2 linked regions of the Salipiger sp. CCB-MM3 genome follow. The protein of the gene in region 2 interacts with the protein of the main gene of each other region in a pairwise test. Links are inferred from orthologs where the notes say so. Each region holds a gene or a part of one and is shown on either strand. Other genes may lie near its edges.

Evidence for each region. Proteins that work in one complex are often made in the same cells at the same time.
Region 1: the proteins of AYJ57_RS25430 (region 2) and AYJ57_RS19290 interact in binary tests that used the Escherichia coli proteins (3 or more experiments, as listed by UniProt). The link is inferred for Salipiger sp. CCB-MM3 from one-to-one orthologs.

What each region holds. Positions count from the first base shown.
Region 1 is NZ_CP014596.1:1,208,836-1,214,190, forward strand. What follows is about bases 2,533-5,355. They hold AYJ57_RS19290 (TetR/AcrR family transcriptional regulator), read right to left. Parts: upstream 4,333-5,355; coding sequence 3,733-4,332; downstream 2,533-3,732. Other genes in these bases: AYJ57_RS19280 (hypothetical protein), read left to right, coding at 2,533-2,584; AYJ57_RS19285 (zinc-binding dehydrogenase), read right to left, coding at 2,715-3,695; AYJ57_RS19295 (GNAT family N-acetyltransferase), read left to right, coding at 4,460-5,038; AYJ57_RS19300 (MaoC family dehydratase), read right to left, coding at 5,045-5,355. In the rest of the region: AYJ57_RS19270 (aldehyde dehydrogenase family protein), read left to right, coding at 1-1,183; AYJ57_RS19275 (DUF3100 domain-containing protein), read left to right, coding at 1,286-2,101; more of AYJ57_RS19280, read left to right, coding at 2,105-2,532. UniProt on the Escherichia coli protein: Involved in response to both electrophiles and reactive chlorine species (RCS). Represses the transcription of the nemRA-gloA operon by binding to the NemR box.
Region 2 is NZ_CP014601.1:48,351-54,081, forward strand. The notes cover bases 2,745-5,662. They hold AYJ57_RS25430 (3-deoxy-manno-octulosonate cytidylyltransferase), read right to left. Parts: upstream 4,639-5,662; coding sequence 3,850-4,638; downstream 2,745-3,849. Other genes in these bases: kdsA (3-deoxy-8-phosphooctulonate synthase), read right to left, coding at 3,032-3,853; rfbA (glucose-1-phosphate thymidylyltransferase RfbA), read right to left, coding at 4,816-5,662. Outside these bases: AYJ57_RS25415 (DUF7146 domain-containing protein), read left to right, coding at 1-1,734; AYJ57_RS25420 (hypothetical protein), read left to right, coding at 1,777-2,337; more of rfbA, read right to left, coding at 5,663-5,694. UniProt on the Escherichia coli protein: Activates KDO (a required 8-carbon sugar) for incorporation into bacterial lipopolysaccharide in Gram-negative bacteria.

The sequences.
Region 1 (5,355 bases), on a different replicon or contig from region 2:
CACCGGCGAGCCCGCGCGTATGGCCGAGATGTTCGAATATTACGCGGGCTGGTGCGACAAGATCACCGGCGACGTGATCCCGGTGCCGTCGACCCATCTCAACTACACCCGGCACGAGCCGCTCGGGGTGGTCAGCCAGATCACGCCGTGGAACGCGCCGCTCTTCACCTGCTGCTGGCAGGTCGCCCCGGCGATCTGCGCGGGCAACGGCGTGATGATCAAACCTTCGGAACTGACGCCGCTGTCGTCCATCGTGGTCGGCATCCTGTGCGAGAAGGCGGGCGCGCCCAAAGGCCTCGTCAATGTCATCGCAGGCGACGGGCCGGGCTCGGGGCAGGCGATGATCGAGAACGAGGCGACGGCGCTGGTGGTCTTTGTCGGATCCGCCGAGGCGGGCTCCAAGATCGCAGGCGCGGCGGCCAAGCGGCTGGTGCCCTCGGTGCTGGAACTGGGCGGCAAATCGGCCAACATCGTCTTTGGCGATGCAGACATCGACCGTGCCGTGGTAGGCGCTCAGGCGGCGATCTTTGCCTCCTGCGGTCAAAGCTGCGTGGCGGGCTCGCGCTTGCTAGTGCACCGGTCCGTGCACGCGCAAATGGTTGAAAAGCTGAGCGTTGCGGCTGGCAATATTCCCGTCGGCGCGCCGATGGATCCGGCGACGCAGATCGGCCCGGTGAACAACCAGCGGCAATGGTCGAAGATCGACGAGATGGTGCGCGAGGCGGCGGCGCAGGGTGCCGAGATCACCAGCGGCGGTGCCAAGCCCGCGGCGCTGGCGGCCAGCGGCGGTTACTTCTTTGCGCCGACCGTCGTCGATCAGGTGACCCCGCAGATGACCATCGCCAACGAGGAAGTCTTTGGCCCGGTGGTTTCTGTGCTGCCCTTTGACACCGAGGAAGAGGCCATCGCTCTGGCCAATGCCACGCCTTATGGCCTTGCCGGTGCTGTCTGGACGCAGGACGTGGGCCGGGCGCATCGCATGGCGGCGCAGGTCCGGGCGGGCACCTTCTGGGTCAACAGCTACAAGACGATCAACGTCATGTCGCCCTTTGGCGGTTTCGGGCGCTCGGGCTATGGCCGCTCGTCGGGCCGCGAGGCGCTGGCCGCCTACACGCAGACCAAATCCGTTTGGGTCGAGACCGCTGAAAACCCCGCGCAGGGCTTTGGCTACGCGCCGGGCTGAACCCGAGCGTTTGCCCTTCAACTTTTGCCGCGGACCGGGTAGGCGCCCGGTCCCGGCCAATGCGTCACCCCGAATGGGGGGCGTCAACAGAGAGGTCCCCTCATGCCAATCAAAGACATTCTTCTGGACTGGCGGCTGCATGTCAGCGTGCTGGTCATCACCGTGATCGCCGAGTTGATTGGGGTCATCGCCGTGCCCATCGGCATCGGCTCGATCCTGCTTCTGCCGCTGCTTTACGCCTTTGTGCTGGGGCTGCTGATCAACCCCAACGTCATTTCGGGCGCGCGGGCGCTGATCCGCGACCGGCAGGTGCATGCCGCCTCGCCGCTGATCGTCATCGCGATCATGCCCTTCATCGCCAAGTTCGGCACGATCATCGGCCCGTCGATGGACAAGATCATCGCCGCCGGTCCCGCGCTCGTGCTGCAGGAATTGGGCAACCTCGGCACCATCGTGCTGGCCTTCCCGGTTGCGGTGCTGGTGCTGCGCATGGGCCGCGAGGCGATCGGTGCCTGCTTCTCGGTGGCGCGCGAGCCCAACATCGCGATCATCGCCGACAAATACGGGCTCAAGAGCCAAGAGGGCGCGGGCGTGATGGGCGTCTATGTGATCGGCACGCTTTTCGGCACCTTCATCTTTGCCATTCTCGCCTCGATCCTCGCCACCTCGGGGGCGTTCTCGATCGAAGCGCTGGCCATGGCCTGCGGCATCGGCTCGGGCAGCATGATGGCGGCCTGCTCGGGCGCGCTGGTGCATGCGGTGCCGGATATGGAAGAGCAGATCCTCGCGCTCGCTGGTGCGTCGAACGTGCTGACCTATGCCACCGGTCTTTACCTCTGCGTCTTCGTGGCGCTGCCGCTGACCGAGAAACTCTATGACCTGCTGGGCCGCAAAGAGCCCACCAAAGCCGGAGCCTGAGCCATGAGCGATATCCGTACCGACGACATCGACCTGACCGAAGAGCCGAAGCTCGGCCTCGGGGCCCATGCCGCGGCGCTGGCGGTGGTCTGCGTGATCGCGCTGGTGGGCAACACCGTTGCGACCGAGAACACCGTGCCGCAGGGGCTGGTTGGCCTGATCATCCTGTGGGTGATGTGCATGATCGGCATGGTGCTGACCAAATTCGTGCCGTTCAAGCTGCCCTCGGTGGCGTGGATCTCTGCCGTGGGCATCCTTGCCACCATGCCGTGGACGCCGGGCAGCGCGTGGATCCTCGACAAGGTGAGCCACGTGAACTTCCTGACGCTGGCCACGCCCTGCCTCGCCTATGCGGGCATCGCGATTGCCAAGCGTGAGATCGAGATCGCCAAGACCTCGGGTTGGAAGATCGCCGTGGTCGCCGTGCTGGTGATGACCGGCACCTATGTGGGCTCTGCCATGGTGGCGCAGGCCTTCCTCTGATCGCTCCCTGATCCCCACCACGGGCCGCGCATCCCCGGCCCGTGGAACCTGCCCCCTCTCCGGCGACGGTGAGGGGGCTTTGTTTTGCCCCGGTTGGTTATCCGGCGGCTTTGCGCAGGGGCGGGCGGGCTTAGCCCCGCAGCAGGATCTTGCCCGTGCGCGCCGGGGTCTGCGCCGCCTTCATCGCCTCGGTGATCTCTTCGAGATCAAAGATGCCGCCTACGTCCAGCGTCAGCTTGCCCTGAGCCGCCAGCGTGACCAGTTCGGTCAGCAGACGAACCTGCGTCTCGCCGCTCATTTCCTTGAACACGCGTGCGGCCCAGAAGCCGCGCACCGCGAGGTGTTTGGTGATCATCTCGCCGCTCGGCAGTTGCAGCGGCGCACCGGTGGCGGTGCCGAAGACCACATATTCGCCGTCCTGTCCCAGCAGCGCGGCCAGATTCATGCCCAGTTCCGCGCCGACGGAGTCGATCGCCGAGACCGCGCCAGCCTCGCCCAGAAGCGCCTTGGCCTGCTCCAGCCAGCCCGCCTCCGCGGTGCAGAGCACATGCTCGGCGCCAAGCGCTTTGAGTTCATCCACCGCCTCGGCGCGGCGCACGAGGTTGAGCAGCTTGAGGCCGCGGGCCTTGGCGAGGCTGACCATGATCTTGCCAACCGCCCCATTGGCGGCGGTCTGCACCAGCCATTCGCCTTCGCCGACTTTCAGCGAGTCCAGCAGGGCGATGGCGCTGAAGGGCATGGCGATGAGCTGCGCCGCCGCTTCGTCCGCGATCTCGGCGGGCAGGGGCAACAGAGTGGCGGCGGGCGCGACGAAATACTCGGCCCAGCTGCCGTGCACGCCGCCGACCGAAATGCGCTGACCGATGAGCGCGTCGTCCACGCCCTCGCCAACGGCCACGACTTTGCCCACCGCTTCGGATCCGCCGATCTCGCCGGGCAGTTCGGGGACATAGCCGTATTGGCCGCGGATGGTCCACAGATCGTGGTTGTGAACCGGGGAGAGGATCGTCTTGACGAGCACCTGTCCGGCGCCGGGTTCGGGGGTGTCGGCTTCGCCGAACAGCATCACTTCGGCCGGGTCGCCGAAGACGTCATGATAGGCAGCTCGCATGGGAGTGCTCCTTGGTCTGTGTATGAGTGTCAGGGTGTCAGGGTGTCTGGGGGTCGAGCCGAAGCGCCGTATCCGCCCGGGCCTGCCGCAGCGGCGCTTCGCTGCGCGCCAGTTTCGACAGGATCGCCGCGCCAAGCCATTGGGCGTAGAGCCCGCCTGCCGTCGCCATGGGGTCTGGCTGCGGGCGCAGGGTTCCATCCTCGGCGCCCTCGCGCAGCAGCGTGGCGATGCGCGCCACCAATTGCTCCACACCCGCATCGAGAATACGCCGCATATCTTCCGAAAGATCGGCGATCTCGGCGGCGAGCTTCACCACGAGGCAGCGGCTGGCAAGCCCTTCCTGGGCGCTTTCGTCCAGCCAGACGTCCCAATAGGCGTCGAGCCTGTCTCCGGCGGTGCCGGGCGCTTCGGCGAGGGCGTCGAACTTCAGAAGGTATTCGCCCACATACTCGTGCAGCAGGGCGCAGCCGAAGGCCTCCTTCGACGGGAAGTAGTGGTAAAACGATCCTTTCGGAACGCCGCTCTCGCGCAGGATTTGCGACAGGCCCACACCGGTGAAGCCACCATGCAGCACAAGTGCGCGGCCGGTGGCGAGGATTTTGCGGCGGGTGGTGTCTGATTTCTTCGGCTCTGTCATAGGGCGTAGATAATCAAAATAGACCGGTCGTCTAGTGCCGAACGGGATGACTGCGCGGAAAGCCGCCAGACGACAACTGCCGAACCCCGTGATACGCTCGGCCCTCAGTCGTATGGGAGGACCGGTAATGATTGACCTGAAACCGCCGTATCGCATCGCAACACCCGAGGATGCTCAGGAACTTGCGGAGCTGGTGAATTTTGCCGGGGAGGGGCTGCCGTACTTTCTGTGGCAGGATCTGGCTGAGCCGGGGATGGACCCATGGGAAGTGGGCCGTCGGCGGCAGGCCGAGAAGGCCGGCGAAGAGCAGGTCGTCGTGGTGGACTTTGGCGCTGGGGCGGTTGCCGCGCTGACCGGCTACGCCATCGACCAGAGCCCCGATCCGGTGCCCGACGATCTGCCCGCCATCTACCGCCCGCTGCAGGAGCTTGAGAATTCCGCTCCGGGCAGTTGGTATGTCAACGTACTGGCCTGCTATCCGGATCACCGCGGCATGGGGTTGGGCACCGGCCTGCTGAAACTGGCTGAAGAGATTGCGCGCGCCGAGGGGCTCTCGCGGATGAGCATCATCGTCGCCGGGCACAACGAGGGCGCGCGGCGGCTCTACGAGCGGCAGGGCTATGTGGTCGAAGCCTCGCGACCCTGCAGTTTCGATGGCTGGGAGACGAAGACCCGCGAATGGGTGCTGCTGGTCAAAACGCTCTGAGCGGGGTCAGTCGAACTTGCGCGACGGCGCCAGCACCTTGGCCTCGCCGACCAGCACCGGTTTGCCGTCGACGGTGCATTTGCAGTCGAGCATGACGCGGCGCTTGGCGAAATCAATGTCGGTCACGGTGACCTCGGCCAGAACCGTGTCGCCGGGGCGCACCGGGCCGACGAATTTCAGCGTCTGCCCGAGGTAGACCGTGCCGTGGCCGGGCAGTTGCTCGCCGATGACCGCCGAGATCAGCCCGGCGGTGAGCATGCCATGGGCGATCCGCCCTTCAAAGATCGTATCCTGCGCATAGGCGTCGTCGAGATGGA
Region 2 (5,731 bases):
CGAAGCCTCCAGGCTCTTCCCAAATCGAAACGCGATCCGGTCGAGGCTGCCCTTCAGGCGCTGGGCGTCGCGGGACGCTCACTCCGCGAGGTCGACATGGCTGCCCTCGAGCATGTCGACCTCGCCGCCATCGCAAAGACACTTGAGCGCTTTTCGCAGGGACAGCTTCGCGGGAGAGCCTTTGGCTCGGATCTTGCGGCAAGGTGGGAGAGGGAGCTGCGTAAGCGTGCACCGCTGCGGTTTTTGGCCTTGGTCTTCCGGGCACTCGCCGACTGCTGCGCGCGTGGGGTGAAGATCAGCCAACGCGTGCACTTCTCGGCCCAGGGGCCAGACTGGAAGTTGCATCTGGACCGGAGCCACGAACTCCCCAGAGATGCGCCCATCCTGATGCTGGATGCTGACGGCTCGGAGCGGATCCTGCAGCGCTTCGTCCCGGGTGCGAAGCTGGTGTCGATCGAAGCGAAGCGAAACGCAGAGGTGATCCAGGTCAAAAATCGAGTCTTCGGCAAGGGTACGCTGCAGAGGGAGCGGGTCCAGAAGGAGATAGGCGCGCTGCTTCGTAGTGAGTGTCTGCGGACGACCTGCTCAGGTGAGAGACCGAAAGTTCTTGCCGTGGCGAGCAAGGGCATCGTGGAACAGCTCTGGAAGCAGTCTGGCGGCGCAGAAACTAACGGGCGTGAGGTCGCCTGGGGAGAGACCTTTCTTGGAGCCGAATGGATTTGGTTCGGGCCGGGCGGGCTCGGAGTAAATCGATTTCGTGACTATGACACGGTGATCGTGCTCGGGCGCGAGGAGCTGCCGGACAGTGAGCTTGAAGGCAAGGCTCGGGCGATCTTCGCAGATCGTGGCCATCTCCTCGATTTCGCGGACAACGCTGTCTCCCAGAAGCGGCCTCAGGACGATCTGCCATGCGAGATGGCGGATGGCTCGGTTTGCGCGGTTCCTGCTCCAGCCCGGCGCGATCCTTTCGTGCGCGAAATCCAGATGCAGCACAGGGAGTTCAACAGCCGGCAGTGCATCGAGCGACTGCGCCTTGTGAACGCGGTTACCCCAAAGCGTGTCGTGATTGTCTCGAAGCTTCCCATACCTGGTATGCCTGTGACACGGCACGTGGCATGGGAAGAGCTTCTACCCTCGCGCGCGGACCAGGCGATCAATGAGGTCAGGCTCGGCAAAGGTCTGCTGCGTGTCACCGCGAAAGGGTTGGCAGAGGATGCTCCGCTCACCTTCGAGACTGCAAAAGCCGCAGAAATCTGGCTCAGCCGAGACGGCGGCCGTACGGCGCTAATTCCCCCTCAAACCGTTAATACTAAAATATGGGGCGAGAGGGGAAATCCGCGCCGGATCAAACTGCGCAAGGCCGGAAGCAAAGGGCGCTGGTCCACGGCCCTCGTGCTTCGTGACGGCGACATAGATTGTCTTCTCAAGGAAGCCTTTAACGAGCCGATGCTCTGGGAGCCGCTCGAGACGCGTTTTGATGCCTGTGCGCCAAGCGGTGGGATATCTCCCGAGCCGGAAGTTCGCGCCAGCGGAGGAGAGGCTGAGAGCTCGAACACACCGGACGCGGCCGATGGTGGTGCCGTTTGCGAGCTGCATCGCCGAATAGTGCGCATGAGCCCGAGGAGCCAGATCGCAAGAGCTGTTGTCAGCCTCGGAAGCCGAGGTCAGACGCGCACTCTTCACGTCGTGCTCATCTCCGGGGCGCGAGGGCCACCAGAGCAACATCAAGCGTAGAGCACCATTTTAGGTAAGTTGGCGTCAGAAAGGCACAACCTCATGACCAAGCCCATTAGTCCCCCGCCCGAATTGGCAAATAATCCTGAGCCGGCCCGCAAGGCAAAACAGAAGCGCCCTCGTGTTCCTCCGGTGAGCTTGGAGAAGGGCGAGATCCTTGATGGTCCGATGCCGTCAGATGACGACCTTATGGCCCTGTACGGGACAGAGACCCCTGAAGCAGCGAAAGCTTTGTTCGTCACTTCGATCGAGGCCCTAGGTGAGGATGCCAGCCGTTATCGACAGTTGATCGCCGCCATCGGAGTCGAGGAAAAGCCGCAGAGTTCCATAGAGGCGATGCTCTTGACCCAGATCGTTACGACGCATGTTGCGATGGTACGGTCCGCATCTCATTTGAATCATGGAAACCAAATGCATCCTACTTGGATGAAGATGATGACGTCCGCTTCAGCGACGTTCCTGCGTCAGCTTGAGGTATTGCGCAAGATGCGCGGTGGCGGTGACCAGACCGTGCGAATTGAGCATGTGACGATCAATGACGGCGGCCAGGCAATCGTCGGCGCCGTCGGTGGGGGAGGGGGCAGTGCAAAAAATGAGCGATAACCCCATGCAAAGTGCCCATGCATCCCCACGTTGCTCTGCCACGAGCAAGCGGAGCGGTAAGCGCTGCCGGGCGCCGGCGGTCAGGGGCTGGACTGTCTGCCGCATGCACGGCGCCCGCGGAGGGGCCCCGCGCGGCGCTGACCATGGCAACTACAAACATGGTGCCCGATCGCGTAAGGCGGAGACACTTCAGGCGCTCTTGAAAGGGCTTTCCAAACTCGAGCCAGGGTAGAGAGTGCGCTGCACCTGAGACCGACAGCGTCAGCTCCCGAGCTTGCCCTTACAGTTGTAGAAAGCGCCTTCTGGCACGCCATACTCGCGGCACAGGTCAGCGCATCTCGCGCCAGCCTCGTGTTCGGCCAAGATGCCGATAATCTGTTCGTCCGTGATTCTCGTTCACTTCATTGCCTGTCTTCAAGTTGGGCCCGTCTCTAGGAGACGCAGGTTTTGTGAATTGCTGCGGCTAAACATTGACGTCGTATGCGGCCAGAGCGATCCGCCCAATTTGAGAATGAGGGTATCAGTTACATAACCATACTTATGCGACTTACTATTGTGTAGCGGGCAGATTCTAAACTCCGTTGCGACAATTCCCTATCTTGCTGGAAAGCAAGGAGAACGGATGATGACGCACAGAGAATTGGACCTCGTGAACGGCGTAGCATCGAAGACATACTGAACGCAAAGCTGCAGATCAGCCCGCCTTCGCCACCTCGTCGAGCGCCCGCAACTTGGCCAGCAAGCCGCCAAGATCATTGATCGGCACCATGTTGGGCCCGTCCGAGGGGGCGTTGTCCGGATCCTCATGGGTCTCAATGAAGACCGCGGCGCAGCCCACGGCGACGGAGGCGCGGGCCAGCGTTGGCACGAACTGCCGCTGGCCACCCGAGGAGCTGCCCTGCCCGCCCGGCAGCTGCACCGAGTGGGTCGCGTCAAACACCACCGGGTAGCCGGTTTCCGCCATGATCGGCAGGCTGCGCATGTCCGAGACCAGCATATTGTAGCCAAAGCTGGCGCCACGCTCGCATAGCAGCAGCCGCTCGTTGCCGGTGCTGGCAATCTTCGCAGCCACATTGGCCATGTCCCACGGTGCGAGGAACTGGCCCTTCTTGACGTTGATCGCCGCCCCGGTCTCGCCCGCGGCCAGCAGCAGATCGGTCTGGCGCGACAGGAACGCGGGGATCTGCAGGATGTCCACCGCCTGCGCCACCGCGGCGCATTGCTCGGCGGTGTGGATGTCGGTGAGCACCGGCACGCCGAACTCGGCGCCGATCCGCGACAGAATCGTGAGGCCCGCCTCCATGCCGAGCCCGCGCTTGCCGGAAAGCGACGAGCGGTTGGCCTTGTCGAAGCTGCCTTTGAACACCCAAGGCGTGCGCGCGGCCTCGGCGGCGGCGGCGATCTTTTCGGCCAGCATGCGCGCGTGCTCGAGGCTTTCGAGCTGGCAGGGCCCGGCGATCAGCGCCAGCGGCGCGTCATTGGCGAAGGTGACGTCTTTGACCTTTACGGGTTTCATGCGATGCCTTCCTTTTGCAGCACGGCCTCGATGCGGGCCACGTCGACGGGGTTGTTGAGCTCCCAGAACACCCGGCCGCGCGCCTCGACCGCAACGCAGGTGACCGGCGTGCCGTTCTCCAAGAACCGCAGCTGCTCGAGCCCTTCGGCGCGCTCCAGCGGCCCCTCGGGCCAGGCGGCATATTGCGCCAGCGCCGCAGGGCGATAGCCGTAGACCCCCACATGATGCCAAACCTCGGGCGGGGTTTCGAGGTTGCCCACGTAGGGCAGCACCTCTTTGGAGAAATAGAGCGCCGTGCCATCGCTGCGCATCACTGCGGTGGTGCCCCCCACCCGGCCCGCGTGACGGTCCGAGACGAAATTGGCCAGCGTCTCGGGATCGGTCTTCAGCACCGGGGTGGCCATTTCGACCGCCGGGTTCTGCATGGCGTTGATCAGCGCCTCGATGAACCACGGCGGGGTCAGCGGCGCGTCGCCCTGCAGGTTGATGACGATGTCCGGCGCCGCCTCCAGCTGCGCTACGCCCTCGGCGCAGCGCTCGGTGCCGTTGCGCGCCGCCTCCGAGGTCATCAGCACCTCAGCGCCAAAGCCGCGCGCCGCCTCGGCGATGCGCGCGTCATCGGTCAGCACATAGACCGCCGAGACGCCCTTGACGCTCTGTGCCGCCTCCCAGGCGCGGCGGATCAGCGATTTCTTCTCGCCGGTAGCACCAATCAGCTCGACCAGCGGCTTGCCCGGATAGCGCGACGAGGCATAGCGGGCGGGGATGAAGATGACCGCGCTCATACGCGCAACCCTGCGCGTCGCAGTTGCACGAAGGATGCCGCCCGAAGGGCGGCGGAGTGAAGTTGACGCATCGGGACCACTCGCCTCGAGAAATTTCCTGCGGGATAGCCCGAGCGCGAGCAATGGATCAACCGAAACCGCCGTTCGAGCTGCTCTGCGGGATGATGCGGCGGCAGATCACGAGCTCAGCAGCGCCTCGAGATAGGCACCATAGCCGTTCTTGCGGAATTTTTCGGCGCGCTGCGCCAGCTCTGCGCGGTCGAGCCAGCCCATCTGGAAAGCGATCTCATCGGGGCTGCCCACCTGCTGGCCCTGGCGCTCGGTGAGCGTGCGCACGAAGTTGCCCGCATCCAGTAGCGAGCTGTGGGTGCCCGTGTCGAGCCATGCATAGCCGCGGCCCATGCGCTTCACGTCGAGCGCGCCCTCGTGCAGATACATCCCCAAAAGCGTGGTGATCTCCAGCTCGCCGCGCGGCGAGGGCTGCACCTGACGCGCCCGCTCGGGGGCCGTGCCGTCGAGGAAATAGAGCCCGGTCACCGCGTAATTCGAGGGCGGCACAGCGGGTTTTTCGATGATCGAGGTGGCGCGGAAATCCTCGTCGAAATCCACCACGCCGTAGCGCTCGGGATCGGCCACGTGATAGCCAAAGACCGTGCCGCCGGTCTCGCGCGCATCGGCCTCGGCCATCATGTCCGGCAGCCCATGGCCGAAGAAGATATTGTCGCCCAGCACCAGCGCCGAGGGCGCGCCATCAAGGAACTCTTCGGCCAGCAGATAAGCCTGCGCCAGCCCGTCGGGGCTGGGCTGGACCACATAGGTCAGCGAAATACCCCATTGGCTGCCGTCGCCCAGCGTGCGCTGGAACTGCGCCTGATCCTGCGGCGTGGTGATCAGGCAGATCTCGCGGATCCCGGCCAGCATCAGCACGCTCAGCGGGTAGTAGATCATCGGCTTGTCGTAGACTGGCAGCAGCTGTTTCGACACGCCGATGGTGATCGGATAGAGCCGCGTGCCCGAACCGCCGGCGAGAATGATGCCCTTGCGTTGCTGTGCCATGTTTACCCCTTCCCCAGCCGCTGCCCGACGCCGTGCC